4 regions of the Priestia sp. J2 genome follow, and region 4 is predicted to be linked to each of the others. Evidence: predicted binding sites of a transcription regulator. Region 4 holds the regulator's gene; each other region holds the start of a gene.
The links. The regulator LexA, encoded in region 4, represses DNA repair genes until DNA is damaged. The targets are predictions, from matches to a motif close to CGAACATATGTTCG.

Region 1 (7,749 bases), 2.2 Mb from region 4:
AAGAGATGTGATTGGTTCTTTACCCCCACTTGAAAGTGGTGAGGAATCTATAGATGATTCAATGCATAGGAGTGTAAAGCTAAATAGTATAAACATGGAGCGAATCAAACAATCGATTCCTGGAGGCACGTGGAGAGATTGGGACGAAAGTTTATTGTTGGCTTGTCATAAAAAGAAAACAGGGAAATCTTATCCTTCTGTATACGGAAGAATGGAGTGGGATAAACCTGCTCCAACCATTACTACAAAATTCTATGGTTATGGTAATGGGCGTTTTGGTCACCCTGAGCAAAACAGAGCTATTTCATATAGAGAAGGAGCATTATTACAGACATTTCCCATTAATTATAAGTTTATAAATCCTGAAGCACCATTCTCTTTACGAACATTAGGTATACAAATTGGAAATGCGGTTCCTGTAAAATTAGGCGAAGTAATAGGTGTTTCAATAAATAGACATTTAGTTTATTTAAATCGTAATTAAATATCTTCATCCAAAACAGTTAATTCTTTCAAATGAAAATTTTCATGTTAATATCAGATAAGATAAACGATAAATATTCTAATAGTTCACTTTGAACTATTGAGATTTTAGATGACTTAAAGGAGAAATAATTATGAGTGAAGATATTACAGCTCTGGAAATAAAAAAAGCTGAAAAGCAAATATTGGAGCAACAATCGAGAGTTGATTATGATATTAGAGATTTTCCAATAGCATTTATTGTTGAAAACTTTGATAAAGGAGAATACTTTGTTCCTGACTATCAAAGGGAATATGTTTGGGGAGAGGATTATAAAGTTCGGCTCATTGAATCGTTATTGCTTGGATTACCTATTCCCTTGATCTTCTTATCAGACACACCTACAGGAGAATTAGAAATCGTTGATGGGGTTCAAAGGATAAGTACTCTTTCAGCTTTTTTAAATAATAAACTAAAATTAACTGGTCTAAAGAAACTAGATGCTATTAACGGTTTTTATTTCAAGAATCTACCACCTTCTCAGCAAAGAAAGTTAAACTCAAAATCCTTAAGGGTAATAGTATTAAGGTCTAATACGAAAGAGGATATTAGAAAAGAACTTTTCAATAGATTAAATACTTCCTCTTTAAAGGCTAGTGATTCAGAGGTTAGAAAAGGTTCTTTCGGAGGAGAGTTTATGGATTTTATTATTAAGCTGGCGAATGATAAAATTTTATTGGATATAGCTCCTATTTCAGAGAAACTTTTACAAAGGCAAGAAAATATTGAATTAGTTTTAAGATTTTTCGCTTATTCTAATAATTACCTTAATTTTAAACATGGGGTTCAAAGTTTTATTGACGACTATATTGAGTCTCAACAGAATTCTTTCGATGCAAGCAAAATGGAGGATGAATTCAAAGGAATGCTGAAATTTGCTAAAAAATACTTTCCGAAAGGCTTTAGAAAAACAAAAAGCGCTAAGACTACTCCTAGGGTACGGTTTGAAGCTTTGGCTGTGGGAATTAATTTAGCATTAAGAGAAAATAAAGATTTAGTGCCAGAGAACGTTGATAGTTGGTTAGAAAGTGAGGAATTCAAGAAACTAACTACATCAGACGGAAGTAATTCAAAAACCAGAGTGAAAAATAGAATTGAGTTTGTTCGGGATAAGTTACTGGGTGAGGAATGAGAGTATGACAATAACTTACAGTACAGATTTAGAATTTAATAAACGATTAAATGAAGTTAATTATTTTTTTTCATGTTTAGAAACACTCTATAATTTTTTTGATCAGAAGCAATCAAAAATTTTGAAAGATAAATTAAATAGTCCAACTTTAAACTATTCTGATTTTATGGTTATTTTGAAATCCAATGCTTATCTGATGTTATATAATTTAATTGAGTCAACGGTTCGTACATTTATGCAGAAAATATATGACGAAATTACTATACAAAACCTTGGGTATTCAGATATTCGTCAAGAATTGCAAAAGATATGGGTTGACGTTTCTTATGACACATTGGGTCATACAACAACAAATTTTAATCAGCATAAAGATAAAGCTATAGAGATGATTAGTTTTGTTATAGGGGGAGAAAAAATTTCTCTTACAGAGAAAGATATTAACCTTAGTGGAAATGTAGATATTAGAGTAATTAAAGAACTTTTTAAAAATCATGGTTTAATGACACCAACAAACCATGGTTCAAATGTAGGAGCAGGTCTCAGAGAAATAAAGGTTAAAAGAAATACTATTGCTCATGGAAACGTTTCATTTATTGACAGTGCAAGGGATTCTGCCCTAGAGGATTTAGAAGTGTATAAAAACGAAATAATTGATTATCTAAAACTTTTAAATCAATCTGTAACAGACTATATTGATAATCAGCAGTATAGATTTGTTACAAGCTAAAACTTAAATTGTAACCGATATTAACAAAAAGGATAGCTTTTAATGCTATCCTTTTTGTTAATATCTAACTTTGTTAGTGAGCAATCCAGAAGTGAATTTGTATCATCAATTTCGCTTCTTTAGCTTCTCCATTATCATCTTCAAACAGTTCAAAATCCTGATCTTTTATTAGCTTTCTTTTTTTTAGCTATTCTTACAAATCACTTATCTTCAATTAATAACTTGATTTTTTATGTTGAGCAGGTGATTTACACCATTATTAAGTTTAATCTCCGGAGTAAACTTAATTGGATTGTGATTTTTAACTTATATATATCCTTTTTCGGGTTAACTCATTAATTCTATAATAATATTGAAGTTAACATCAAAGTTAAAATAAATAAAAGGCATTTCATGCAACTCAGTCATATCGCTGTTTGCTGTGAACACTTTAACCTCATATAATAATTCCCTTAATTCTGCATGGAATAATAAATTTATTAAAATTTTTCATATAATTCAAAAAATTAAAAACGACACCTATTTTCAACTGTTTTAGGCAAAGTTAGAGTTAGCAAATAATTTAACTTACAAAGGAATTCCTGTTGTTATTTAGTGGAGATTTATAAGTCCATCATTTATTTTATCAACTGCAGAAAGTTAGTTTTCTATATACCCAAGATGTTCTGACTATCAAGGTAAATAACACCAAAATTATATCACTATTCTTAAGATGAAGAGCTTTTTCTTCAATAAATCATTCTTATTATTCACTTCGCAAGTTTAAATAAACATTTAATAGTTTTCTATTAATTATTTTGCCTTATATTCTTTATGATGATTACAATAATCGGGAAAAATTTAGAGTTTTTGTTGAATAAAGAACGTTTGTTCGTATATAATATAGAGAACAAACGTTCTTTTTTAAAGAGTTCTTTCGATGGATTATGGGCAGCTACCAAACAGAGTGATTATATGTATCGACATGAAGGCGTTCTTTGCTTCCGTTTCTTCTGTCATACGGGGCTTAGATCCGTTGAAAACAAGGCTTGCGGTAGTAGGAGATATCAAAAGGTCAGGATCGGTTGTGTTAGCTGCCACACCCTTATTAAAGAAAGAAGGGATCAAAACAGGAAGTCGCCTTTTAGACATTCCTAAAAGGAAAGATATCCATGTGGTGAATCCATCCATGGAGAGATATATCAAGGCTTCGAACTATATTTCGAGTTTGGTGTTACAGTATGTGGCTCCTGAAGACTTTCATGCCTATAGCATTGATGAGTTGTTTATTGATGCGACAGCTTCTTTGCATTTATTCGCTAAAACACCAGAAGAATTAGCCCATAAAATCATCAACGAGATTTATCGCAAGACACGGCTGACAGCTACCGCAGGCATCGGTCCGAATCTCTTACTGGCGAAGGTGAGCTTAGATCATGAGGCTAAGAATAGCCCAACAGGAGTTGCGTATTGGCGATATGAGGATATTCCCTTTAAGTTGTGGTCCATTCATCCGATGAAGGATTTCTGGGGAATCTCGTCTGCTACAGAAAGACGCTTAAATCGTTTGGGCATTCACTCTATCAAAGAACTCGCTCTTTCTTCAAAAGAGATGTTACAAAAGGAATTTGGCATACTAGGCGAAGAGTTGCACCAACATGCGAATGGCATTGATTACAGTCGCATTTCTGATGTCTACATTCCTAGCTCTCGTTCCTTTGGAAAGAGTCAAATTCTATTCCGTGATTATACAAACCGAAAAGAAGTGGAGTTATTGCTGTTGGAGCTATTGGACGATGTCTGTTTTCGCTTACGCATGCATCAAGTGGTGGCTCAAACGATCCATTTATCCATTGGCTACAGCAAACAAACAGGTGGAGGCTTCTCCAGACAAAAGAAAATGGGGAGAGCTTCGAACTTAAGTCAAGATATCTTTCCGTACTGTTTAACCATTTTACATACGTTTGATAGTGGAATGCCGATTCGCTCCATTGGCATTTCCTTATCGAACACACGCATTCAAGAAGAGGAGCAAATGAGTTTATTTGAAGACATTGACCAGCGTGAAAGAGCCTATGCACTTGCAAAAACGATCGATGACATTCGTCTTCGTTATGGAAAGAATAGCGTTCTACGGGCCTCAAGCTATCTCGATCATTCAACGGCTCGTTATCGAAACGGCCTTCTAGGAGGTCATAAAGCATAAAGGAGGAAAATAATATGCAGAACAGAGGAATGAAAAAATGGCGACCGTTCGCCACTATGCCAGAGCAATACAAAGGATTACAGGAAATTATAAAAAAACAAGCAGAGATACCACAACCTTTTTTAACAGAAGATCAAATGGAACAGATTAATTTCACTTTGATCGAAGCGCTTCATACACATAAAAAAGTGTACCTGACGTATTACAAGCATGGGCAGTGTATAACGGAAACAGGAATTATTCAATTTGTTGATTCTCTAGGAGATGTCTTTGTTTTTATAGATGAAGGATGTAAGCAAACAAACAAAATGAGGCTAAGTGAACTAATTGATGTTCGTTTCATGTAGTAGAAAATAATAAAACAGTTTATTTACATAAGATTTCCATACATAATTAGTATAAGCTTAAAAAGTACAGGATCATTTTCATAGATTCATTTAGTAATGTTATATAAGGGGGCTTTTAAAATGAAGCAGGTTTGGCATGAATTTGAACAGTGGTTGAGAATAAATCGGCCAGAAGCAGTAGGAACACTTAACGAAGCAGCTGCTGAATCAGAAATTGCAGCGGTTGAACAAAAGATGGGACTAACCTTCCCCCAAAACCTTAAAGACTGGTTAATGATACATAATGGACAGAGCGATGAGTATATAGGAGTTATTGAAAATTATACTCTATTACCTCTAGAGGAGATTCTGTATACGTGGCAAACCTTAAAAGAGCTTTTAGATGGAGGAGAATTTGAAGATTTTCCAGAAGTAGAACCTGTTGGACCAGTGAAAAAAGAATTGTGGTGGAACCCGCGTTGGATTTCGATTGCCACGAATGGAGGAGGAGACGATATTTGTATAGACTTGGATCCTGATGAAGGAGGAAAAGTCGGCCAAATTATCACCTTTTGGCACGATTGGGAACAGCGTGAAGTAATAGCAGATAGCTTAGAAGAATGGGTGATGGCTACGATAAATCATACAGATCATTAAAGGGGAGAAGCAAATGATAAAGCCGGATATAGAGAGAATCTATAAAATTCTTAAAGCACTTCCAGGTACGTCAGTGAAAGTAGAATTTGAAGATGAAGTGGGAGAAATTCTTTCTACTCCTTATTATATCTATCTTAAAAGCGAGTTTTTAGATGGACAATTAGGCTATAGAGAAGGTCTAGAAGCAAATTCCCTTATAGGAAATCAAGAAGGAGATTGGCAAGAAAGCTGGTTTGTCATAGGGTATGATGAAGAAATCGGCGGTGACCCGCTTTTTATTGATATAGCGAATGAAGATTATCCAGTTTTTACAGCTGAACATGGTATGGGTGAATGGGACGCTTTAGAAATATATGATTCTCTAGAAGAGTTTGTAGAAGATGTTACTTAATTATGGGTTAATTAAATACTTACCGAAAAGGCCGTTACTCCAAAAGAGTAACAGCCTTTTTTTCATTAGCAGTCATCAAATTTTCAAATTGACTTAGTACTTCTATACCTAATTCTGTAATCTCTGTTCCTTGTTTTCTCTTTCCGACTTTAATACACTTAACCTTATTTAACGTAGCTAACCGACGTCTCAATTGTGAATCAGAAAGGAAATAAGGGAGCATTTCTTGCATAACTCCTCTTCCTATATTTAAGCCCTGTTTTTTAAAAACCTTTAGTATTTTTAGTATAGATTTATAATCTTCTGTGAACCTTCCATTTTTTAAAAAGAGAAGAGCTTCTTCAATCTCCGAAAATGAATCATTTGCTAAATTAGAAGGCCTTTGTGATGACAAAATTTGATCTGGCAGGTGATTTTTAGTTACTGTATTACCTTCGACGATAACTATTAAATAGCGAATGAAATTTTCGAGCTCACGTATATTGCCTGGCCAATTATAATTTATTAAAAAATCTTTAACAATTGAATCAAATGTTAACCTTTTTTTATTTAGCTTAAAGAAGAAATCTATTAATATAAATAAATCTTCTTTTCTTTCTCGAAGTGGCGGGATGTTTAGTGGTAAGACGTTGAACCGAAAATATAAATCTTCTCGAAACGTACCTTCCTTAATCATTTCCTGTAAGTTTTTATTGGTTGCAGCAATTACTCGTACATTAATTGGTATAACTTTATGACCGCCTACACGCATTACCTGTCGTTCCTGAAGGACTCGCAAAAGGGATGCTTGAATATTTAAAGAAGCGTCTCCAATTTCGTCCATAAAAATAGTTCCATTATGAGCTAATTCAAACAATCCCATTTTGCCTTCTTTTTTAGCGCCTGTAAATGCTCCACCCTCATAACCAAACAATTCACTTTCGATTAAAGTCTCGGTTAACCCTGCAAAATTTACTGCTACAAACGGTCCATCTTTCCTTTCAGAATCATTATGTATGGCTTGGGCAAAGACTTCTTTTCCTGTCCCATTCTCTCCAGTGATCAAAACTGTATAGTCACTTTGAGCTAAACGATTTGCTTTCTGTTTGGCGGATACAATTAAATGGCTGTTTCCAATAATATTATCAAATGAGTATTTAGTTGTTAGACCCAGTTCTGTACTTTTCCGTCTAATTTCTTGTTCCATTCTTTGAACTCTCGTAACATCTTGAAACGTAATGACCAGTCCTGTAAATTTTTGATTAAAGGTTAATGGGACTTTAGACACTAGCATCGATCGGTTATTTATTTGAAATATGCTATCTAGTTGTTCTTTCTGCTTATTTAAATTTTCACTAATCTGAAAATTAGGTATAACCTCATTGTAATGCTTTCCAATATAGTTTATAGAAGGGAGTTGTAGAATTCGATGAGCATCTTCATTAATTAATGTAATGAATCCTTTTTCATCTAGCCCTACAATTCCTTCGTGGACTGCATTTAAAACAGATTCTAATTTCTGAGTTAACTCTTTCTCATTCTGAATAGATAATGATAAATTCCTTCCCATTTTCACAAAATCCCTAAAGAATTCTGCTGTATAAAAATGAGCATTTTCTAAAGATAGATTTAAAAGACGAGCAATATCGAGCATAGTTGTTAGATCGATAGGTCGGTTCTCTAAATCAATAATTTTTTTTATATGACTAGGAACTAACTCAACTTGTCCAAGTGTAATTGCCAGCTCGATGTTGTGAGTCTCTTTGGCATTTGTAACTCCTGGCACATAAGGAATTAATGTTAAATGACCAAAACCAAACGCATGCAGA
Region 2 (7,749 bases), on a different replicon from region 4:
CCGAGAAGGTATCGTAATACCGGAATTAAATTCAATGCCATCTTTAATAGCCTTAGCAATCTTTCCTACTATAGGAGGCTTTTATTGTACGACGAGAGCTCTTAATTATTTAGAGGCCAATAAAGTTCAATTTTTAGAGTTAAGTGAACCAATATTCGCTACTGTATTTGCCTTTATTGTCCTCAAGGAAACTGTCCAAGGAATAGAATGGTTAGGTGCCTTTTTCATTTTAATTGCGATTTATATATCGGAGTATTCACCCAAACCTAAAGAGAATTTTGGGCATCTAAACAAATAGATATACTATCAAAAGGAACCCTAATTCCCTTTTATCCTCTTAGGTGCTGTTTTAGAAAGGCTACTCAAATGAGTAGCCTTTCTTTGTCTTGTTTGGACAAACATCAATCGTACTTTCTTGATTTTTCCAGGTTAGACAAATTGTACATCAATGAGCTTGCTTAATCTCATTTTATTCTTTAACTCAAATACGTTATCAATGAAAATGAATACATTCCCAAGAGAATCAACAAACTGAATAAATCCTGTCTCTGTTATGCATTGACCTCGCTTATAATAAGTAAGGTACACTTGCTTATTTGTATGTAAGGCTTCAATTAAGGTGAAATTCACTTGTTCCATTTGTTCTTCTGTTAAAACAGGTTGATCTACCTCTAGTTGCTTATTTATAACTTCCTTTAATCCTATGTATTGCTCGGGCATCGTGGCGAATGGACGCCATTTTTTCATTCCTCTAGATTCCATCTCTTTTTCCTCCTTAAGCTTTATGGCCACCTATAAGGCCGTTTCGATAACGAGCTGTTGAATGAGGAAGGTGACTAGACGCACGTAGTACACTATTCTTGCCATAACGCAGCCGGATATCATCAATCGTTTTGGCAAGAGCATGGGCTCTTTCACGCTGGTCAATGTCCTCAAATAAACTCATTTGCTCTTCTTCTTGAATGCTAGTGTGTGATAAGGAAATACCGATGGAGCGAATCGGCATGCCACTATCATAGATATGTAAAATGGTTAAACAATAGGGAAAGATATCCTGGCTTAAGTTCGAAGCTCTCCCCATTTTCTTTTGTCTGGAGAAGCCTCCACCTGTTTGTTTGCTGTAGCCAATGGATAAATGAACCGTTTGGGCCACCACTTGATGCATGCGTAAGCGAAAACATACATCGTCTAATAGTTCCAACAGCAATAACTCCACTTCTTTTCGGTTAATATAATCGCGAAAGAGAATCTGACTCTTTCCAAAGGAACGAGAGCTAGGAATGTACACATCTGAAATACGACTGTAATCGATGCCATTCGCATGTTGGTGAATTTCTTCCCCCAGGACACCAAATTCTTTTTGTAACATCTCTACAGAGGAAAGAGCGAGTTCTTTTATGGAGTGAATACCCAAACGGTTCAAGCGTCGTTCCGTAGGAGATGAGATCCCCCAGAAATCCTTCATCGGATGAATGGACCACAACTTAAAGGGAATATCCTCATATCGCCAATAGGCAACTCCTGTTGGGATATTCTTGGCCTCATGATCTAAGCTTACCTTCGCCAGTAAGAGATTCGGACCGATACCTGCAGTAGCTGTCAGCCGTGTCTTACGGTAAATCTCGTTGATGATTTGATGAGCTAATTCTTCTGGTGTTTTAGCGAACAAATGCAAAGAAGCTGTGGCATCAATAAACAACTCATCAATGCTATAGGCATGAAAATCTTCAGAAGCCACATACTGTAACACCAAACTCGAAATATAGTTCGAAGCCTTAATATATCTCTCCATAGATGGATTCACCACATGGATATCTTTCCTTTTAGGAATGTCGAAAAGACGACTTCCTGTTTTGATCCCTTCTTTCTTTAATAAAGGTGTGGCAGCTAGCACAACCGATCTTGATCTTTTGATATCTCCCACCACCGCAAGCCTTGTTTTCAACGGATTTAACCCCCGTATGACAGAGGAAACCGAGGCAAAAAACGATTTCATGTCTATACAAATAATCACTCTGTTTGGTAGCTGCCCATCATCCATTAAAAGAACTCCTTAAATTAAAGAACATTTGTTCTATATATTATATACGAACAAATGTTCTTTAATCAATAAAAATTCTAAAGTTTTCCCGATTATTGTTACTATAATAAGAGACAAGAATGTTGGGTATGAATTATGAAGGGGAGGGATGACCAGTGAATAGGAAAGTTTCGAACTATATTATCTTTTTTGTATGGTTTTTGTTATTAATTCTTTTATGGATTGTCGTATCGCTCTTTAAAGGTGAAAATGGACAGTGGTGGTCTATGTATCGTTTGAATTTAGATAAATATGGGCCTTGGGCTTTAGAGCTTTCTTACATAAAGATTGCTATTGCTGCTGTTATCTCGTTAGTAATAGCTTCTATGATGCATTTTGGTTTCAAGAGACATAAATAAAAAGAGTAAACTCCTTATCACTAGAGTTTGCTCTTTTGCTTTAATGCTTGCTCATCACTTCTTAACAGCTCCTTTATTATTTTAAAAATATATGTTAACGCAGTAGTCAGAAGATAAAAGAATACTAACTCGGTTTTTCAGTAAGTACCCAAGGAGCATCAATTTCTCTTCTGTCTAAAACTAATTCTTATACTCACCTGTAGCAATTCGTATATAGGGTTCTATTGCTTTATCATAGAGACAAAAAAGTAGCACTTACTAGTTCTTTTCATTTAGCCTCTTCTTTAGTTTCTGAATAGCTCTTAATACTTCATTCCTGTTTTTAGCAAGCTTCATCCACTTTGGAAGTCGACTCTCGACACTCAAATAATAGGGATGTGATTCCCTAATTTCAGCTTCTATATAGCTTTCCATATAAATTAAATGTTCTAAGTTTAATGCCCATAAGATGTTTCCACTACATTCAATTTGCAAGTAGAGTGGAAGTTTAAAATACCAGTCACAGGGGTCCCCAGTTAAAATTACTTCATAATTAGCTTTAGGTTCATAGGAGACTCTAGCTTCTCCGTAACCATTTGCTTTTATAACTTTGTCTTTTGTTGCTCCGCAAGCAGTACAAATAAACCTTCTTCTGACGTTAGCAACATAGGGGCTCGGGTCATCTAAAGCTATGACTTTTGCACAAGAGGCACAATGAGGACAAACCACTAAAAACTCATATCCTAGTCCTATAAGTGTGTTATTTTTATTTAAAAATGTTTTTTTCAAGATGTTTTCCCCTTTGAATTTATTAATTCATATTATCGAAGCGATGGGACTACAGCGTTGATTCCAACTTTAATACTACATCAATCGCCAGCCGCAAATACTAATTTATTTAGCTCTAGTGCCTCTAAGCAAAGACCCTTTAATGATTCAGCAAATGTTCTCGCTTTTAGATCTATCTCCTGTGGTTGTCGACAGGTAGTCTGCAATACTTCACATATCTTTATTAATTGATTTATTTCTTGTACAGAAAACAACTTGTCACCATATTGATCTAATCCTGTTAATAATTCGAATGAATCCCCCAACTTACTTTCTAACAGGTAATCCTGTATATTTTCCTCGAACTTTACAGTCTTAATAGAAACAGCTGCTTCTTTTTCATTATTGGCAATACAGAAATCAATTCCTATCACTGGTGTCTTCCTTTCCATATATTTTCTATAATTAATTTCTATTCACACTATAATGGTTATTAAAAGGAGTACATATAGGCATAGCATTAAATATCTGTACTCTTTAAATTATACTCTAGATGATTTTTAATTTTATTATTCGGCTTTTAATATAAACGTAGCGTTTCATTAAGAAGAAAAAATCTATAAGAATTTATACGATTAACGTTTTAACTTTAAAACATGTGGTAAACATACAGTACAACACCAATGTTATTATTGATTGTTGTAAAAAGGTAAATACTTAATTTATGAAGGGACTGATTAGTTTTGAAAGAATTAACAGCGACTTCAACAAACGTATTACCTCAAATTGAGAGTAGATATTCATATCTTACACAAGGCACTTTGGTTATGAACCGATATACGTAACGAAAGGGCCTCACAAGGGCAAACAAATTCCTAAACAGTATGGAAAAAGCTTGTATCTAAGAAGATACAAGCTTTTTCTGTTCGAGTTGACATAAGTTTGATTATCGGAACCAAAAAACTTTTTTTGGATTTTAAGGTGAATATTTACTAAAAAATATGTGAATATGCAAAAATTAATATAAAATTAAGTCTGTCTAGGTAATATTATAGACAGAGTTTATAAATTTAACATGGACACTGAGAAAAAGATTAATTGGAGGAAAATCAATACATGAATCAATGGAACCAGAATTGTTATTCAAAAAAGAAAGTAAGAGGCTTAGGAAGAAGGCTTCGTACTTTTTCAAAATATCTTAATGAACAAATTGATTCTCTACCTGTACAGAATAATAAAGATCCAAATTATAAAGGATATACCTCTCTTCATATTCCTTTTAGTATGTTTTTTACCCATTCAAAGAATGTTCCAATTAACGTAAAAAGATATTTTGTACAGAAGATTGTTAATAAAATACAATATCTTCTTGACATACGAACGGAAACGCAAAAGGAATACCGCATATTTTGTAGCTTTAATTCATCTGATTTGGACGATTCTGTTATCCTAATTTTATTTACTAAAAAAGGGATGGATAGCTTCTATGAAGGTTTTTTTAGTACAGAGATAGATGAAGCACCGTTTATACGTTTACACCAAACCCAAAATCTTGAAAAAAAGTGGAAGATAAACATACCTGAAGGATTAAGCGTTAAAGGCTATAAACCGATTGATGCTGAATATGAATATGAGAACCGCGACGAAATATGGTTTATCGGAAGGTTAAGTTAAATTATAAAAAGCATAGAAAATAAATACACTATAATACATAAAAGCAGGTGGAAAGGATTTTCATACCTATATTAGTTTTATTAATTGGTTTGTATCTATTAATCTCAGGAATTTTAATAGTTGTAAAAGATAAAAACACAAAAGGAAAGACTAAGAAAACTTTAGCTTTTTTAGCAGTAGCATCGGATATAGTAACGGATCCGGTCTCTTCTTCAGGGTTCCGTATTATGCTTGGTGCTGTTTTATTAGTAGCTGGATTGGTTCTATTATAAAAAATATCTATTGGAAACTAATTATATTTTAAAAAGGTTCATACCTATAATAGGTATGAATTTTTTTATTATTTACATAGCACCCTCATTTTGGCACTATAAATTTCATTTTTACGTTTACTCTGTAAAGATCTCTCTTATTCTGCAAAAAAACGTTCGTAAAAGTTATTGAATTCAAGTGTACGTTCGCAATTGGTTTTTTGACTTAAACGAACAATAAAAATGATAGATTTATTACATAAAAGAAAAGTCCGTAAATGTATACTTTTACGGACAAGATATTCAAATCTATTACAAGATGTTTAAAGTAATTATTATTGCTAACAAAATGATTAGTAATAATAAGTGAGGTGATTAAATGAAGGCTATATATCCAGGGAGCTTTGACCCAATTACAAATGGACACATTGATATTATAAATAGAGCCAGTGAATTCTTTGATGAAATTTTAGTTGCTGGTTTGGTGAATTCTAAGAAACAATATTTATTTTCTACCGAAGAGAGAAGACAGCTAATTGAACAATCATTTAAAGATAATAAAAAAGTCAAAGTTGATACATTTGAAGGATTGCTTGTAGATTATATGAAAGAACACAATTATAGAGCGATTATTAAAGGCTTGAGAACTGTGACTGATTATGGGTATGAAGCCCAGATGGCGTTAACAAATAAAAATCTATATAAAGAAGCTGAAACATTCTTTATTCATTCAGAAGAAAAATATTCTTTTCTTAGTTCAAGCATGGTAAAGGAAATCTATTCTAACGGTGGAAGGTTGAGCAGTTATATTCCAGAGCACGTTGAAAAAGCACTTTTATTGAAAGTTCCATGTTACCAAGGATAAATAATGTACACGCACATATTATCTTTGGGTAAGGGTGCTTTTTTTAATAGAAAGGTGTCCTTTCCTATATTTTTATGAACATACTCTATTTATAGTAGTAAATGAAAAGACCCTACATCATTTTGATGTAGGATCTTTTTGTGTTGTCATGTGAATCATCTTTGTTTAGATTGTATGTATAGAAAATTATTCCCTTCTCATTAGTCATAAAGCTCTTGATCCTAATTACATTTTCTCTTTTTAACTATTACTCTTTAATTCTTTAAATACTTTTGAGATCAATGCATTTGTTGCTTCTATAACAGCTTCTTTATCTTTATTCATTTTAGGCACATGAATAGCATCACCTAAAATGATAAACCTTCTTTTTCTTCCTAATAAGTCTTTTATGGTATGAGGCCCTACATATACTGCTGGTATAATAGGAACACTTCCCCTTGAAGCAATATGAATAGCTCCATTTTTTAATGCTTTCTCTTCTGAGTTTCTTGTTCCACTTGGAAAGATCCCAACTACTTGTTTCTTTTTTAGCAATTGCAAAGGTATTTTTAAGACACTGGGTCCAGGTTTACTTCGATCTACAGGAAATGCATTTAATTTTTTTAAAAGCTTTTTGATAAAAATCTTATTAAATAACTCTTTCTTAGCCATAAAGTGAATAGGAGTCGGATATAATGCTATTCCTAAACACACTACATCAATCCAGCTTTTATGCGTACAAACAACAATAAACGGCTCATTTTGAGGAAGTTTTTCTTTGTTTACTGTTTTCATTCTCCCGTTCATTAAAAATAGTATAAGCTGTAGAAATCTTGTTGCAAAGGTATACATTGATTATTTACTCCTTACCTAAATCCCATTTAATAATATGACCTGCGTGGGTAAGGCCTCCTCCAAATCCATAGAGTAAGAGAACGTCTCCATCTTTTAATTTCCCTTCGTTTATCCCTATTTGTAGTGCTAGAGGAATGGAAACGGAAGAAGTGTTTCCCATGTACTCGACACTAGTTAATGTCTTCTCAACCGGAAACTCTGATCTTTCACATATAGACTCAACCATTCGTAAATTGGCACTGTGTGGAACGAACCAATTTACTTCACTCTTTTGTAGATTTGCTTGTCCTAGCAATTCAGCCATACCTAAAGGAATTGTTCGAGATGCCCACTTATATACTTCTCTTCCGTTTTGCACCATCTTGCCACTCGAACTCAAAGGTTGTCCATGCATGGTAGTAGATATATTGGTGCGGTATACATGTTTACCTCCCTTTCCATTTGTACCAATATGCGTAGCAATAAAACTTGGGCGCTCTGCATCACTTTCGACCAAAACAGCTGCAGCTCCATCTCCAAATAGAACACAGGTAGTGCGATCTGTATAATCTGTAACCTTTGTTAACGTTTCTGCAGTTACGACTAAGACTTTATCATGAAGTCCAGATGTAATAAAGGCGTTTGCCATGTGTAATCCGTATGTAAAGCCCGCACAGGTAGCATTAAAGTCTAGCGCCCCAGTTGTAGGAATATCAAAGTAATCTTGTATTTGGGCTGCTACACTTGGAAATGCATAGTCGGGTGTTGTAGTTGAGACAACGATACACCCTATATCCTTTAACTCTTTTTGATACTGCTCTACTAAGTTTTCAATTGCTTTAATAGCTAGGTCAGAAGAATATTCATTTTCATCGGCAATTCTTCTTTCCCTCATGCCAGTTCGTTTCACGATCCATTCGTCGTTAGTATCTACAATTCGTTCTAAATCGTCATTTGTAA
Region 3 (7,749 bases), 2.1 Mb from region 4:
CGCTGAGGTAACGCCTGACGCACTTTCTGCTGAAGACATGATCGCTCAAGCTGAGGAACTGATTAAAATTAACGACGGAGATAAAAATATTACGATTAAGCTGCCTATGACATTGGCTGGCTTGGAAGCGACGCGCTACCTTGCAAAAAAAGGCGTAAAAACAAATGTAACCCTAATCTTTACAGTAAACCAAGCGCTTTTAGCAGCTCGTGCTGGAGCGACGTATGTTTCTCCATTTTTAGGACGTCTTGACGATATTTCAGAAGACGGAGTACAGCTGGTATCTAAAATTGCGGAGTTATTCCGCGTTCAAAACATCGACTCTCAAATTATCGCCGCATCTGTAAGACACCCGGATCATGTAACGCGCGTAGCACTTGCAGGGGCTCATATTGCCACAATTCCATACGCTGTTATTGAGCAATTAGCAAAACACCCGTTAACTGACCAAGGAATGGAAAAATTTGCAGCAGATTGGGAAAAAGCAGTTAAAGCTTAACCAAAAGTCATATCAATAAAAAAAGCTTGGGGTAAGCATAGCTTATTCCAAGCTTTTTATCGTTTAACTAGCTAGTTTCTTTTTGCGTAAACGCTCTAAGCGTCGCTGCACGCTATTTCTCGAACGCCCGAGCAGCTGCCCAATTTCTCGCTGATTGCGCTTTTCCTGATAAAACATACGCCACAATCTAGCATCTTCTTCTGCTGTCCACTTTTTATGCTCGTATTTAGGGCGCTTTACATAGTCTAGCCTTCTTTGTTCATTCACCCACGCTGGTTCTGGAATAAGCGTATTTTTAGGTATTTTAAAAAAGTTAAGGCACGATTTATTTTGTTCAGCCCACTTCCAAAAAGATTGAATGTCAATTCCCATGAATGTTCTTGTCTTGGCGATGATCATTTTATACGGTAGATTCTCTTTATGAATCCACTTGTAAATTGTATGAACATCTACTTCAAGGCAGGCTGCTAGCTCACACGCTGTGATATGTCCTACGTGCGATTTAGCTCCATACACCTCTAAACGACTTAACCTCGATTCTAGTGCCTGCACACTTCGCTGCAATTTCGCTGATATGCGCGAAAGGGGTTTTATTCCGTAATACCTTAGCAAATATTCGTCTTCTTGTACGGTCCATCTTCGCATCGCAGTTTTTCGTGTTAGTCCCAAAACTTTTATGCGCGTAGCAATAGAAGAAGGACTTCTGTCTAAGGAGTGTGCCATTTCACGGTTGTTCATGATATCAATGTTCTGCTGTAAAAAAGCATCTTGTTTCGGCGTCCACTTTTTACGTAAAGCTGTATCTGAAGCTCGAAGATTTAATCGAGTAAGCCGTTTATTAACCGATTCCTTGCTTCTATGTAAATGCTCACCCATCTTTTGAAGCGTCATAACGCCATAGTGTTGGATAAGAAATTTATCTTCTTCTTTTGTCCATCGCTTTTGATTTTTACTCACTGTTGTCCCACTCCAATTCACACGGAAAGCTCAAGATGAAAAAGTTGCTAGCAATCTATTTTACGAATGAGTAGTACCCATTCAGACTGATACTCACTGCGTTCTAGCCTATATATATTTTATCATATTTCTAGAGAAAAACCAAACGTCTGTTCTGTTTTTGTTTTAGTAAGCATTAAAGGAAGGAGAAGATTATCTCCTTCCTTTAATAGAAGTCAATTGTGATAAAATTGACTAGAATCGCAAGAATTTTTACATAACTGACAGCTCAGCATCATTACGTTGAGAAAGGGGAATGAGCATGAATTTTAATTTAAAAGAAGCGACCGAAATACTTGAGCGTACGCCTAAGACGCTTGAAAAACTTTTGTCGGGTCTATCTGCAGGGTGGCTGCAATGTAATGAAGGAGAAGGAACTTGGAGTACCTCGGAAATAATAGAACATTTAATAGAAGCAGAAAAAAACAATTGGATACCAAGGCTAAAATTCATCCTTCAAGAAGGAAAAGGAGGAGCTTTCCCTCCATTTGATCGCTATGCTCATTTACACAAGGAATCTACTAGTTCTATTGAAGAAAAGCTTCTTGAATTCAACATGATAAGAATGCAGAATTTACAACAACTAAAGCTGTTAATTAAGCCTGAAAAGCATCTTGAAGTGAGAGGAGAACACCCGGAGTTTGGGGAAGTAAAAGTCAGAGAGTTGCTCTCGACTTGGGTTGCTCACGATTTAACGCATATTGCCCAAATTGTTCGAGTAATGGCAGAACGATACAGAGAAGATGTAGGACCTTGGGAAGAATACTTAGGAATACTAAAGAAATAGCAATGACAAACAGTAGCCAGCCTTTATCATTCAAGCTTGAATTAGGAAATGTACACGATTACAATAAAATGAGAATAATGAAGATTCAGGAAGGATTGCAGAGGGAACTATAAGAACATATCCCATGTGTATAACATGTAGGGTCCGTTAAGCAATTTACGAATAAAAAGAGGATTGGACTGATTAAAAATGAAAGTGAATTTTGAGAAATTTGGCGAACTAAACAATCAAGCTGTACATGCTTATACCTTATTAAATGATGAAGGGCTTAAAATTACCTGCCTTGACTATGGATGTGTGATATCAAATATTGAAATGCCGGATTCTGAAGGGAAGATTGAAAGTGTTGTCTTGGGATTTGATTCAATAGAAGAATACCAAAAGTATTCTCCTTATTTCGGAGCTGTGGTCGGACGCGTAGCGGGGCGTATAGGTGGAGCAGCCTTTGAGCTTAATAATAAAACCTATCGTCTAGAGAAAAATGAAGGAAACAACCATTTGCATGGCGGTTCAGAAGGGTTTAGCCACAAAATATGGCATGCAAAAACAATCGAGGCAAGTGATCACGTAGGTGTTGAATTTACATATGTAAGTAAAGATGGAGAAGAAGGGTACCCTGGCAATCTTGAAGTGAAAGTTACGTATACGTTGACTAATAAAAATGAGTTTCATATCTCTTACGAAGGAACAACAGATCAAGACACTCTTATCAATTTAACAAACCATACGTATTTCAATTTAAGCGGAAATCTAAAGGAAACGGTCTTAGATCATGTTTTAAAGCTGAAAAGTAACGAATTCTTAGAGCTGAGTGATGATCTTTTACCTACTGGAGAAACGATAAGTGTCACAGATACCCCATTTGATTTTAGAGAAGGACATAGTCTCAAGGAAGGTGTGGAATCCAAACATCCGCAAAATGTATTAGTTGGTAAAGGATACGATCATCCATTTCTTTTAGAAGCAGAAACTGAAAATCAGATGTCATTATTTGATCCAGCAAGCGGTCGCAAAATAGAAGTCAAAACGGATCAGCCTTCAGTTGTTCTCTATACGGGAAATCATCTAGACGAAGAATTCGAAATTAGAGGGGTTCACTCAGAGAAATATCTTGGCGTTTGCCTGGAAACACAAGGTTTACCAGACGCTATTCATCATAAGCATTTTCCTTCTTGTGTATTAAAGCCTGGTGAGAAGTATGAAGCATCTACTCACTATACATTTATAACTGATCGCAGCCTATAACAAAACGGGATGATAAAAAGGATTGCAACCGAACCTCTGCCGATTGTAATCCTTTTTTATTCTTACTTTTTCTTTTGGCTTTTTGCACGATTAGCGTCAAGCTCAGCCGCATATTCTTCTTGAGACTTTCCTTGCTTTTGACTCTCAGACTGAATCTTTTTAAATTTGTTATCGTTTAAATTTGGCATATTAGCACCTCCTTGCAGACAGGGTTATTTTGTACAAGCATTAAGGATTTATATGCTAAAAAATTTCAATGAACTTGATTAGAAATCTCGCTTAATGCTGCACCGGCTTCATCAACATATACGTTCACTGTCGCAAGGTCGCCGATTGCACAGATTCCAACCATATTATTATTCTCCACTACAATAATGCGGCGAATTTGATGATCTGCCATCATACGTGCACATTCATGAATATCCGTATCCGGAGAACACGTAACTACATCTTTAGTCATACAATCATGGGAATGCACAGTGTTGCAATCTTTTCCATCCGCCACGCAATTTAACACGATATCACGGTCTGTGATCATTCCCATTACTCGATTTTCTTGACACACCGGCACAGAGCCACAATTAATATCACGCATTAATTTTGCAGCTGCTGTTACTGGGTCGTGCGGTGCACAAGCTTTCACATCTTGAGTCATAACTTCACGTACTGTGGTCATTTTTAATTCCTCCCTTTAAACATTCACCTCCGTATTTTCTCCATGCACATGCAGAATATGAGAATCAATAATTTCCTGAAAGCAAAAAATCTTGTAATAAAAGACGAATAAAAGAACTAACGCAGTGTAATAAACACATAAAAAAGAGCCTATTACACAAAACTAAAGAGAATATGATTTAGCTTACATTTTCGTAACGGCAGGAGTTGGGTACATAATGAAAGGAAAGTTAACGCTGTTGGCAGTACTTTTATTGCCTTGGCTGTCTATAGTAAAAGTTGATAAATTTGTCTTTAAAAGATACCTACCTGTTTTGACATTTAGTTCATTAGTTATTGCTTTTATCAGTGAGTTATCTAAAAGCTTTACATGGTGGAAAGTAAGGAAACCTCTTTTCCCTAAACTTTCAAGCGACGTTTCTTTTATATTTGGACCGTTTTTTATAGCTAATTTTTGGGTATTCAAGCTGACCTATGGGAATTTCAAAAAATATTTGTTAATTAACGTCCTATTTGACTATCTATTTGCTTATCCTTTGACCAGTCTGGCAGAAAAACTGAAGGTATATAAAATGGTAAACATGACGCGCTTTCAACTTTTTCTCATCTCGATTGCGACTGCTTTTATTAATTATTTGTATCAGCATTTTATAGAAGATGTTTTAAGGCAGAGAAGACAATAGGTGATAGTTCGTTAACGAGCTCATCGGCATTTAAGTGTCGCTTACTGCCAATCTTGAATGGTATTAAAGGTCTTCAAGTGTAGTACATAAATACTTAGCAGAGATACTAAAAGTCCAATAAATAGCGAAATAATAAAAAGAGAAGCGTGAGGGAGAAGACCAATCTCTTTCACGTTTCTCTTTTTTGTCATGTATATAAACTTTATCTGTACACGGTCATGGGCAAATACGTTAAAGATTGACCGGTAGCTGAAGCTGTTAAATTCGGTTCTAATTCAAAATCCAAAATGGTTAAATACGGAAAAACTACGGTGATAAGTTTCTTTGAAAAGAGAAATATTTCTCTTTTCAAAGAATGCTTCATCTTGAATACAAATAATGGAATAAGATCAACCACGGTTATATCCGCTTTTATAAATCAGATTATTCAAATTAATTGAGTGGACTCTGTTTCAAAAAAGAGAAAATTAGTTGATAATTATAAATAAAGCAAGAATCTACTCTCAAGTTATTATAGAAAGGAGCTTACAATACTGTGAAGAATACATTCCAAGAGCACATAGAGGTCGACTGCTCTTCTAAAAATTTTAACTGGTGGCATGCAGTTATAAATTCGATAAATGATGGTATTCTAGTTATCGACAGAGAAGGTATTGTCAGATTTATTAACCCAGAGTATACAAAGATTACAGGAGTAAAAAGTGATATTATTGGAAAGCCACTAATAGAATATCGCCCAGGAGCTCAGTTAACAAATGCTCTAAAAGACCAACAATGCAGAGTAGGTGTATATCGAAAAGAAAAAAATCGGGAATATATGGTGGATATGGCTCCAATTATAATAGAAGGTAAAGTTGCAGGAGCCGTATCGGTTTGTAAAAGTCTTAATGAAGTTGACAAGTTATCAAAGGAATTGAGAAGACAAACCGAAAAGTTAAAGAATTTAGAAAACCGAATGGATTCTATCTATGAAGCAAAATATACATTTGAACAAATAATTGGTAGGGAAGAAGGGTTAAGGCACGTCGTTCATATAGCTGAAAAAGTAGCAGAATCTCAATTTCCTATTCTTGTGACGGGAGAAAGCGGCACGGGAAAAGAATTATTTTCACAGGCTATACATAATAAAAGTGAGCGCCAGCATGGTCCTTTTATACCTGTAAATTGTGCGGCTATTCCTTCGTCTCTGTTAGAAAGTGAACTTTTTGGATATGGAGATGGTGCTTTTACAAATGCTAAAAAAGGCGGAAAGGCTGGACTATTCGAAATAGCAAACAACGGAACTATATTCCTAGATGAAATTGGAGATATGTCATATGATCTTCAAGCTAAGTTGTTAAGAGTTCTGCAAGAGAAGAAAATCAGAAGGGTAGGAGAAGCTACTGAACGAGAAGTTGACGTAAGAATTATTGCTGCTACGCACCGCAACTTACAGCAGCTTGTGAATAAGAAACAATTTCGAGAAGATTTATTTTATAGACTTAACGTTATTCAACTAGAGATACCTCCTTTGAGAGAAAGGAAAGAAGATATACGTAAACTCGTCTCCTCTTTTATTAAATACTCGACCGCCAATGCATCTTACAAAATTGACGAATATACACTAGGCTTTCTTCAATCCTATCATTGGCCTGGCAACGTAAGAGAATTAAAAAATGTGATTGACTATGCCACATGTATGGCAGAAGGTACAGATATTATGTTTCATCACCTTCCACAATTTATGATTAAAGATGAACAAAGCTTTTCAGACGTTCTAGGTAAGGTAGATAAACCTAATCAAACACTGCAGGAAGCTATACAGGATAAAGAGTGCGCATTTATTCAGGAAATATTAAGAAAATACCCAAATAATATTGGGGGAAAAAGGAAAGCAGCAGAGGTTTTAGGTATTTCTTTAGCTACTTTATACAATAAAATGAAGAAATATCATATTCATTTCTAAGTCGTTAGAAAGATTTCTAGATTTTCAGAAATGCTGGAAACTATGTATTAAGAAACGTATCTCTTCACTGAGCGGTGATTATTTCTAAAATATTAGAATTTCAATTGACAAGAACAAAAAAAGAAAGCAGATTCATTGATAACGCTTTCTTTTTTGTTGTGCAATAAATTTTTTTGTCACATTTTGAAAGGATTTTGTAAAGGTTTGTTGCTGTTTTTACATATCCTTGGCATGAATCCTGCAAGAATAAAAAGTACAGAAGTTTTTTACATCCAAGATTCATCAATCTACAAATTTAGGGCAGGGGGGATTACATGTTAGCATTATTAGGATTTTTAATTATTGGTTTATTTCTATTTTTAATTATGACCAATCGTTTATCTGTATTGATTGCGTTAGTTCTCGTACCAACTGTTTTTGCATTAATAGGTGGATTTGGATTAGAAATGGGAGACATGATGTTAGAAGGCATTATAAAAGTAGCACCTACAGGCATTATGATTGTTTTTGCAGTTTTGTACTTTGGTTTAATGATTGATACGGGTTTATTTAATCCTATGATTTCTAAAATGCTTCGTCTAGTTAAAGGAGATCCATTAAAAGTAGTCGTAGGTACAGCTATTGTTACGATGCTTGTATCATTAGACGGTGACGGTGCATCTACTTTTATGATTACCATTACAGCGCTGCTACCTCTTTATAAAAGATTAAAGATGAATCCTCTTATTTTATCAGGAGTGGTTGCTTTAGGAGCAGGAGTTATGAACTTAGCTCCTTGGGGGGGGCCTACTGCTAGAGCCATGACTACATTTAATGCAGATTCTTCTCAATTATTTAACCCTGTTATCCCCGCGATGATTGCTGGGATTGTGTGGGTGTTAGCATCTGCTTTTTGGATTGGGAAAAAGGAGCGGCAGAG
Region 4 (7,749 bases):
GTTGATTCTAATGCTAAGCGCCATGCAGCAGCTGTTTCATTTGCATCTGCAGGACGAACCACTGAAAGACCTGGCATTGCACGAAGTGATGGCAATTGTTCAATTGGCTCATGTGTTGGGCCGTCTTCTCCAACTGCGATACTGTCATGTGTGAATACATATGTTACAGGAAGCTTCATTAAAGCTGCTAAGCGAATTGCTGGGCGAAGATAATCAGAGAATACAAAGAATGTTCCTCCGAATACTTTTACACCGCCGTGTAGAGCCATACCGTTTAATGCAGCTCCCATTGCAAATTCACGTACACCGAACCAAATATTACGTCCGCTGTAATCAGCTGCAGTGAAGTCTTCTGAACCTTTAATCATTGTTTTATTTGACCCAGCTAAGTCAGCTGAACCGCCGAAGAATTGAGGTACAGCTTGTGCTACTGCGTTTAATACTTCTCCAGAAGAAGCACGGCTAGCTAAGCTTGAACCCGTTTCGTATGCTGGAAGCGTTTCTTCCCAGCCTTCCGGTAACTTTCCTTCTACTGCTAGTTCAAATTGACGACCTAGTTCAGGATATTTTTCTTTATACTGTGCAAATACATCGTTCCATTCGTTTTCTTTCTTTTGGCCATCTTCAGCAATTGTAGCTTTGAAGTGAGCATACACTTCTTCTGGCACATAGAAATCTTCTTCAAATGTCCATGCATAAGCTTCTTTTGTTAATTTTGTTTCATCGGAACCTAATGGAGAACCGTGCACGCCAGAAGTACCCGCGTGGTTTGGAGAACCAAATCCGATTGTTGTTTTTACTTCAATTAGCGTTGGGCGTGTTAAATCGCCTTTTGCTTCTTCAATTGCGTTTGCAATCGCTGTCAAGTCATTGCCGTCTTCAACGCGAATTACTTGCCATCCGTAAGCCTTGAAACGATCTTCTACGTTCTCAGAGAACGAGCGATCTAAATCTCCGTCTAAAGAAATATCATTTGAATCGTATAAAACAACTAAGCGTCCTAATTTTAAGTGTGCCGCTAATGAAGCTGCTTCAGCAGATACACCTTCCATTAAGTCTCCGTCACCACAAATACCATACGTAAAGTGGTCTACAATTTCTAAACCTTCTTTGTTGTATGTTTCAGCTAAATGACGTTCTGCCATTGCTTTACCAACAGCCATTGCAATACCTTGTCCTAGTGGACCAGTTGTTGCATCAACACCTGCTGTATGACCGAACTCTGGATGACCTGGTGTTTTGCTTCCCCATTGACGGAAGTTTTTAAGGTCTTCAATTGATAAGTCATATCCAGCTAAATGAAGCAAGCTGTATAATAGTGCCGATCCGTGTCCTGCTGATAATACAAAGCGGTCACGGTTGAACCAGTTTGGATTCTTTGGATTGATGTTCATAAATTTTGTCCACAATGTATATGCCATTGGAGCAGCTCCCATTGGCATACCTGGGTGACCTGAATTTGCTTTCTCAATCGCATCGATTGATAAAGTACGAATTGTTGCAATCGAAAGATCTTCAATACGTTGTGTCATACTCTTCATTCCTTTCAAAACTATGTACATATGTTATCATACTAATGATTTGCTTATTTGTACAATACTTGAACCAAAAAAATTTCCACTTTTACAGTTTTTGTGTGCCTTATTAAAAATATACAAAAAACTAGAGGGAACTCTCCCTCTAGTTTTACTAGAACGTCTTAGTGAAGACGCTTCTTTTTGCTCTCTTTTAACTTCTTAGGCGTAACATCTTTACCTTCCTCGTCCACAACTTTAATCGTATGAAGGTGGTTTGTCATAGATTGTCGGAAAACTTTTAAATATTCCTGACGTAGCTCTTGCTGTTCTTTCGCTTCAGATTCTGTCAGACCTTCAGCCTTTGCCTTTTTTGAAAGAGCATTAATACGAGCAAGTTTATCTTTTGATAGCATATAAAACCTATCTCCTTATAATCAATAATTAAAATTACCGAACCGTTCCGGCAACATGTAGTCATCTTACTAAATCTCTTTCGTTTTATCAAGAGATTGAGCACTCTCTTGATACTCTTGATAGCGACGATGTACCGTTGCTTTTGAAATATTATAACCAAAACCTTTTAGCGTAACTGAAATTTCAGCAAAGGTTAAGCCGTTATGACGAAGGCGGACAATTTCTTCAATCGGCGCTTCTTTTTTTTCTCTTCCTGAGTTAACTCCTTGATTTTTTAAATTTTGCTGCGGACGATAACCGTTTTCTACGGCTCTTTTCATTCCTCTTTTAATTTTAGCGTTATGTAATTTCCGCTGATGCTCTTCCACTAAGCTAATAATATCTAACACCATCGAATCAGATTCTGAAAGCTGAAGCTGACCTTGATGACTAATCGTATAGATCGTAGCATTTTCTTTATGAAAAGCATGAAGAAGCGCAATTCGGGCATTTCCTCTGCCTAATCGCGTTTCGTCTTGAATGAGCAGCACAGATATTTTTTCTTCTTTCATTGTATGAAGAACATCCAATATACCCTCTCTGTCTACGTCATATCCGCTTGCTTTTTCCATTACGACTTTTTTTACGTTTAGATGGTGAAGATCAGCAAGCTTTTTTAATTCTTCTTGCTGGCGCTGTAAAGATGTTTCTTGGGTTTTTTTATCCGTACTTACACGGCAATAAATAATGGCGTCCACTTTTATCACGACCTTTTCGGCTTCTAACAATATTCAGGAACGGCCGTTACACACTACTGTTCAATTGCCACTTGATTATGTAACTCTTTTTTTAAAACAGGAATATATAATTTATCTCCAGGAGATAAAGACTGGGCAGTGTCTGAGTTTAGATCATTGACGTCTTCAACCCATTTGACAAATTCATTGGTGGTCAAATGATGGTGATTATGATACTTGTTGGACAAGTCCCAAAGCGTATCTCCTTTTGTAATAGTAACCGTTGAATATTTGTCTAAATCTACTTTATCCGCTCCTAAAACCAGCGTCAATACATATGTAAGTGCAGCGATAACTGCAAAAAAAATAGCGTAATGTTTCATAGAATGTAAGAATTGGTGCATATTATGATCCCCCTATCAGAATATATGTTCTTATTTTATTGAGAACATTTGTTTCTGTCAATGGAATTCTTCGAACTTATGTTTGTATATTGACACATCACGTGGTATAATTCACCTAAAGAATAGCTAAAATCGAGGTGAAAAATATGAAGCTATCAAAACGTCAACAAGACATACTAGATTTTATTAAGCACGAAGTAAAATTAAAAGGTTATCCGCCTTCTGTTCGTGAGATTGGGGAAGCGGTGGGATTAGCCTCTAGCTCCACTGTACACGGGCATTTAGCTCGTTTAGAAAGTAAAGGGTTAATTCGCAGAGATCCAACAAAACCAAGAGCAATCGAAGTTCTTCAACTAGACGAAGTAAACATCCCTAAAAGCAATGTCATTAATGTTCCTGTTATCGGTAAAGTAACAGCAGGTCTTCCTATAACAGCCGTTGAAAATGTGGAAGAATATTTCCCTCTTCCAGATAAATTCGTTTCTCCAGATGATCATGTATTTATGCTTGAAATTATGGGAGAAAGTATGATTGAAGCAGGTATTCTAGATGGCGATATGGTAATCGTACGTCAGCAGCAAACTGCTAATAACGGAGATATTGTGGTCGCTATGACCGAGGACAACGAAGCAACGGTAAAACGTTTCTTTAAAGAAGAAAATTTCGTTCGTTTACAGCCTGAAAATTCAACGATGGCGCCTATTATTCTTCGCCACGTAACGATTTTAGGAAAAGTCACTGGTGTATATCGCACGATTCACTAATCACACACTGTATGTAAAACCAACTAATCATGATGTTAGTTGGTTTTTTACGTTTGTTTTCTAAAAAAATTGGCATATTATAAATGATACGTCGAATCATTACAGGCAGGTAGAGCGGTTTTTATAAAGCCTGTTTTACCTTTTACTTTCTGTCTGCATTTTTTCGACTCTCAAAAAAAATACAACCGACTATAAGAAGGATGTAGTTTATGACCAATACACCAAGGAAAACAGAACCATTTCAAACTATTATGCCTACCAAAGCAATGAACATGTTTCTTTTTCCTTTTTCCTTTGATCGAAAAAATAAAGAGCAGCTTGTTCATGCACTAGAAGCAAATATGTTTGAGTTTTTTTCCATTCAAAACAAACATGTAGAAAAAGAATACTACGGAGAACAGTATTACGTATCTCATGATAGCTTGGATCAATATTTTCTTCCTTACATTGAATGTATTCTATTTCCTGATTCGTGCGAAAAAGAAGGCTTGCTTCGATTTTCAAAAAAAATAGACCATACCGTTACGCTACAAACTTCCTCCACCACCGTGTCTAGCAACGTGCTGTCTGTGGATGTTTTTTTATGTCCTTTTGAAATTGGCGTCATGACCATTCGCACTGAGATGAGTCATAATCATTACACCTATGATGACATTTTAGAATTCATGAATCATTTTCGTGTATTAGAACCGAAGCTTGCTGAAGAGCATGGATCCACCATTACCTATGAACATCATCGCTATAGCAAAGTACAGGATTATATTTTTTCACAGCTCGCGCCATTTTTGAACGAACACATCAAAAAAGAAGCGACGCGTGAACAGCACGTCGGGAGTCTTCCTTATTTTATCGATGAACGGATGTTTGTATTAAGTTATGTAACGGTAAATCAAGAGCAAGAGATTAACTCCACAACTTTATTTCGTACTGGGCAGCTAAATAGCTATACGCCTGACGGGAAACCGTTTATCTCTGCACACAACCATGAGTATATTAAAACGTATAATACCAAACACGTGTATTCCAGATGGGCTCCTGAAACCTATTACGTTATAACAGACCATGTGTTTTCGTGTATTTCTAAATCGACAGACTCTAAAACGGATCAGCTTTTGATGAATCATCTATTTGGCCAACATTACTATAATTTATTTTTGCATTTTTTCTATAAAATCGTGTTGCTAAAACTATCCTATGAGTATTCTCAGCTCACGTTTCATAAAAATTCAGAGGGCATCGAGCGACTAATTCGCTCTATTACTGTATTTTCAGGTAAATATTTATTTTTAGAAATTAGCTCTCGCACGGAAGGTCAAGAGTTTTCTGTGCTCTTTAAAAAAATCTTCCACATCAATTCTCTTTATCAAGAAGTCAAAGAAACCCTTGGTACTTTGTATCAAAATCAAGAGAAAATCGCGGCCAAGCGTCACAATTACTTATTATTAATTTTAACGATTTATACCGTTCTTTCCGGTATTTACGGAATGAATTTAGTTATTAGCAAGCTAAAGGGAAACATCAATTGGGATAGTATGAAGCAGTTTTCTATCTTTGAATATATCGCTTTAATAGTAGCTTTATCAGGAATTCTGATCAGCATTAGTCTCGGAGTGAGTTCCCTATGGAATTTATTAAAAGATCGATTTAAAACATAAAAGCTGTTCGCATCAGAAAATACATTATAAAAAAGAAGAGATTGAGACATAACTAAACCAAGCAAGTCTAAAGGGAAACAAATGAAATAAATAAGCTAGCAGGGATTGCTTGTGACATCGCAGTTGATTTCCGTGCAAGACTTCGCTTTCCGCGGGCGGCCGGTGAGCCTCCTCGTCGCTTGCGCTCCTGCGGGGTCTCACCCCTTCCGCTTTTCCCGCAGGAGTCTTCGTCTTGCCCTCCAATCAACTGCTGGAAAGAACTAAACAAATGAAACCTACGTGCACCATAAAAAACGAACCACTAATCAAACATGATGATTAATGGTTCGTTTTTCGCTTCGACTAAAATCCTTTTTTCCCAACCTCTTTTATCTATTACTAAATCACTGCCTACTCCACTGAACCTTTTATTACACGTTGTGCCGCTGTTGTAATTTCAGAACAATCTAACATTATACTCTATAAGAAAAATATATACAAAATAATAAAATATGGTATCATAGGGTAGGAATTTTGTACCTTATCTTTGAAATAATTTGCAGGAGGTAATATGCTTAACTCATTTTTATCCAAAAGCCTGATTCTTTTATGTGTCATGATTCTTACATGGTCTCTATGGGGCAGTTATAGTGCGATGACAAATTCATTGGACTTAAAAGGCTTGGCTTTAAGTAATTCATTTATTATTGAAGGAATATGTATCACTTTCCTTGTCATTTTTCTAATAGCTATTGCAAGTAGATACATGAACAAAACTGTTTTTTTTATTTCACTGATTGTTTTGACCTTAGGTGTTCGATTAGCATGGATGCTTTCTGTTCAAACACCTGTAAAATCTGACTTTCTTGTCATGTTAGATGCCGCACGTAATATCGCAAAAGGAAATTATGAATTTAACCAAAGCGTTTATTTCACTACATGGGTATATCAGCTAGGCTTTTCATTCTATGAATCTATTGTTATTCGCTGTTTTGGAGATAGCATTTTTACATTAAAATTGTTAAATATTTTTTATTCTACTGGAACCGTTATTTTTATTTATCTAATTGGCGCTAAAGTATTTAACGAACTTGCTGGGAGAATGGCAGCTTTCCTATATGCGTTCTACATTCCGAATATTCTCTACAGCTCAGTGTTAACCAATCAGCATTTAGCTACTTTTTTATTTTATGCAGCTTTTTACCTTATTATAAAAAGATTTGCTCATAACAAGTTTAGCTGGCTTTATATTGGTCTTCTATTGTCGTTAGGAAATTTAATGCGCCCTCTGGGACCCATTATTATCGTTGCTGTTTTCATTTATTTCATCTTGCAAATTCTTCAACCTTACATTAAAGCGAAGGATGCTGCTGAGTTAAAAACTCGTCGAAAGAAAATAGGAAAAAACCTCGTAGGCGTACTGGCTACTTTTTTTATTGCAAATGCGCTGATCAACTACTCTTTTGTAGCGAGCGGTATTTCTAAATATCCTTTAAGTAACAGAGATCCTTTATGGAAATTCGTTATTGGCTTTAATTATGAAACAAGCGGTTCTTATTCTTCAGAGGATGCTAGTCGTTTTATGGGTATGCCAATTGGAGAAAAACGAGCTGAAGCAGAAAAAGAAGTAATTAAAGAGCGAGTAGCAGATAAAGAGCAACTTTTAGATCTCTTTCACATTAAATTCCTGAATATGTGGGGAGGAACGGATGCATCTACATTTTGGAGTATTTCATTAACTCCTCAAGAAGATGTACCTTTTAATAAAGAGAAATTAATTAGTGCTGCTCAAAGTTATGAAAGAATCATTTACGTTTCAACTACTATTCTTTCCATTATTGGACTTATATGTTTATTCCTGAAGAAGCAGGATAAATATCCGTATACACTGTTTTTATTACTAATCATAGGATACGTTCTTATTCACTTGCTTATTGAAATTCAAACTCGCTATCGATTCTTTATTTTCCCAAGCTTTATGCTGCTCGAAGGGTTTGGTATTTCAGTGATTCTATCTTATTTACTAGTACGGTTTACTAAAAATAAGACCCAGGCAAAATGTGAAGAGATAAATTAAATGGAAGGGATTATGCAACCGTGATAAAATTCCTGAAATTCGGATTTGTAGGTATAATGAATACCCTGCTCACTATTATCAGTTACTTAGCACTGATTCATTTTGATATGAATTATATATTGGCTAACGTACTATCCTATTTCATTGGCGTCATAAACAGCTACTATTGGAACAAATCCTGGGTGTTTCAAGCAACTGTACATAAATGGATGTTAGCTCAATT

Region 1: the regulator LexA is predicted to act here: its motif matches at 3,243-3,256, upstream of LJY09_RS08820 (Y-family DNA polymerase).
Region 2: the regulator LexA is predicted to act here: its motif matches at 2,089-2,102, upstream of LJY09_RS26980 (Y-family DNA polymerase).
Region 3: the regulator LexA is predicted to act here: its motif matches at 1,599-1,612, upstream of LJY09_RS08950 (sigma-70 RNA polymerase sigma factor region 4 domain-containing protein).

The regions. Positions count from the first base shown of each region.
Region 1 is NZ_CP086208.1:1,732,309-1,740,057, forward strand. It holds gene LJY09_RS08805 (DNA cytosine methyltransferase) at 1-484, shown strand, start outside; gene LJY09_RS08810 (DUF262 domain-containing protein) at 618-1,655, shown strand; gene LJY09_RS08815 (MAE_28990/MAE_18760 family HEPN-like nuclease) at 1,660-2,382, shown strand; gene LJY09_RS08820 (Y-family DNA polymerase) at 3,302-4,567, shown strand; gene LJY09_RS08825 (YolD-like family protein) at 4,582-4,914, shown strand; gene LJY09_RS08830 (SMI1/KNR4 family protein) at 5,035-5,550, shown strand; gene LJY09_RS08835 (SMI1/KNR4 family protein) at 5,564-5,941, shown strand; gene LJY09_RS08840 (sigma-54 interaction domain-containing protein) at 5,976-7,749, opposite strand, start outside.
Region 2 is NZ_CP086209.1:135,210-142,958, forward strand. It holds gene LJY09_RS26970 (DMT family transporter) at 1-298, shown strand, start outside; gene LJY09_RS26975 (YolD-like family protein) at 430-762, opposite strand; gene LJY09_RS26980 (Y-family DNA polymerase) at 776-2,041, opposite strand; gene LJY09_RS26985 (hypothetical protein) at 2,197-2,439, shown strand; gene LJY09_RS26990 (hypothetical protein) at 2,698-3,207, opposite strand; gene LJY09_RS26995 (hypothetical protein) at 3,288-3,620, opposite strand; gene LJY09_RS27000 (DUF3916 domain-containing protein) at 4,303-4,860, shown strand; gene coaD (pantetheine-phosphate adenylyltransferase) at 5,491-5,976, shown strand; gene LJY09_RS27010 (lysophospholipid acyltransferase family protein) at 6,217-6,807, opposite strand; gene LJY09_RS27015 (ketoacyl-ACP synthase III) at 6,815-7,749, opposite strand, start outside.
Region 3 is NZ_CP086208.1:1,762,993-1,770,741, forward strand. It holds gene fsa (fructose-6-phosphate aldolase) at 1-499, shown strand, start outside; gene LJY09_RS08950 (sigma-70 RNA polymerase sigma factor region 4 domain-containing protein) at 563-1,456, opposite strand; gene LJY09_RS08955 (DinB family protein) at 1,758-2,282, shown strand; gene LJY09_RS08960 (aldose epimerase family protein) at 2,472-3,527, shown strand; gene LJY09_RS27630 (hypothetical protein) at 3,590-3,715, opposite strand; gene LJY09_RS08965 (CBS domain-containing protein) at 3,781-4,203, opposite strand; gene LJY09_RS08970 (hypothetical protein) at 4,421-4,885, shown strand; gene LJY09_RS08975 (sigma-54 interaction domain-containing protein) at 5,421-6,830, shown strand; gene LJY09_RS08980 (CitMHS family transporter) at 7,145-7,749, shown strand, end outside.
Region 4 is NZ_CP086208.1:3,886,183-3,893,931, forward strand. It holds gene tkt (transketolase) at 1-1,532, opposite strand, end outside; gene LJY09_RS20170 (DUF896 domain-containing protein) at 1,700-1,930, opposite strand; gene LJY09_RS20175 (YneB family resolvase-like protein) at 2,000-2,668, opposite strand; gene yneA (cell division suppressor protein YneA) at 2,722-3,051, opposite strand; gene lexA (transcriptional repressor LexA) at 3,198-3,815, shown strand; gene LJY09_RS20190 (magnesium transporter CorA family protein) at 4,025-5,470, shown strand; gene LJY09_RS20195 (hypothetical protein) at 5,538-5,738, opposite strand; gene LJY09_RS20200 (ArnT family glycosyltransferase) at 6,021-7,526, shown strand; gene LJY09_RS20205 (GtrA family protein) at 7,547-7,749, shown strand, end outside.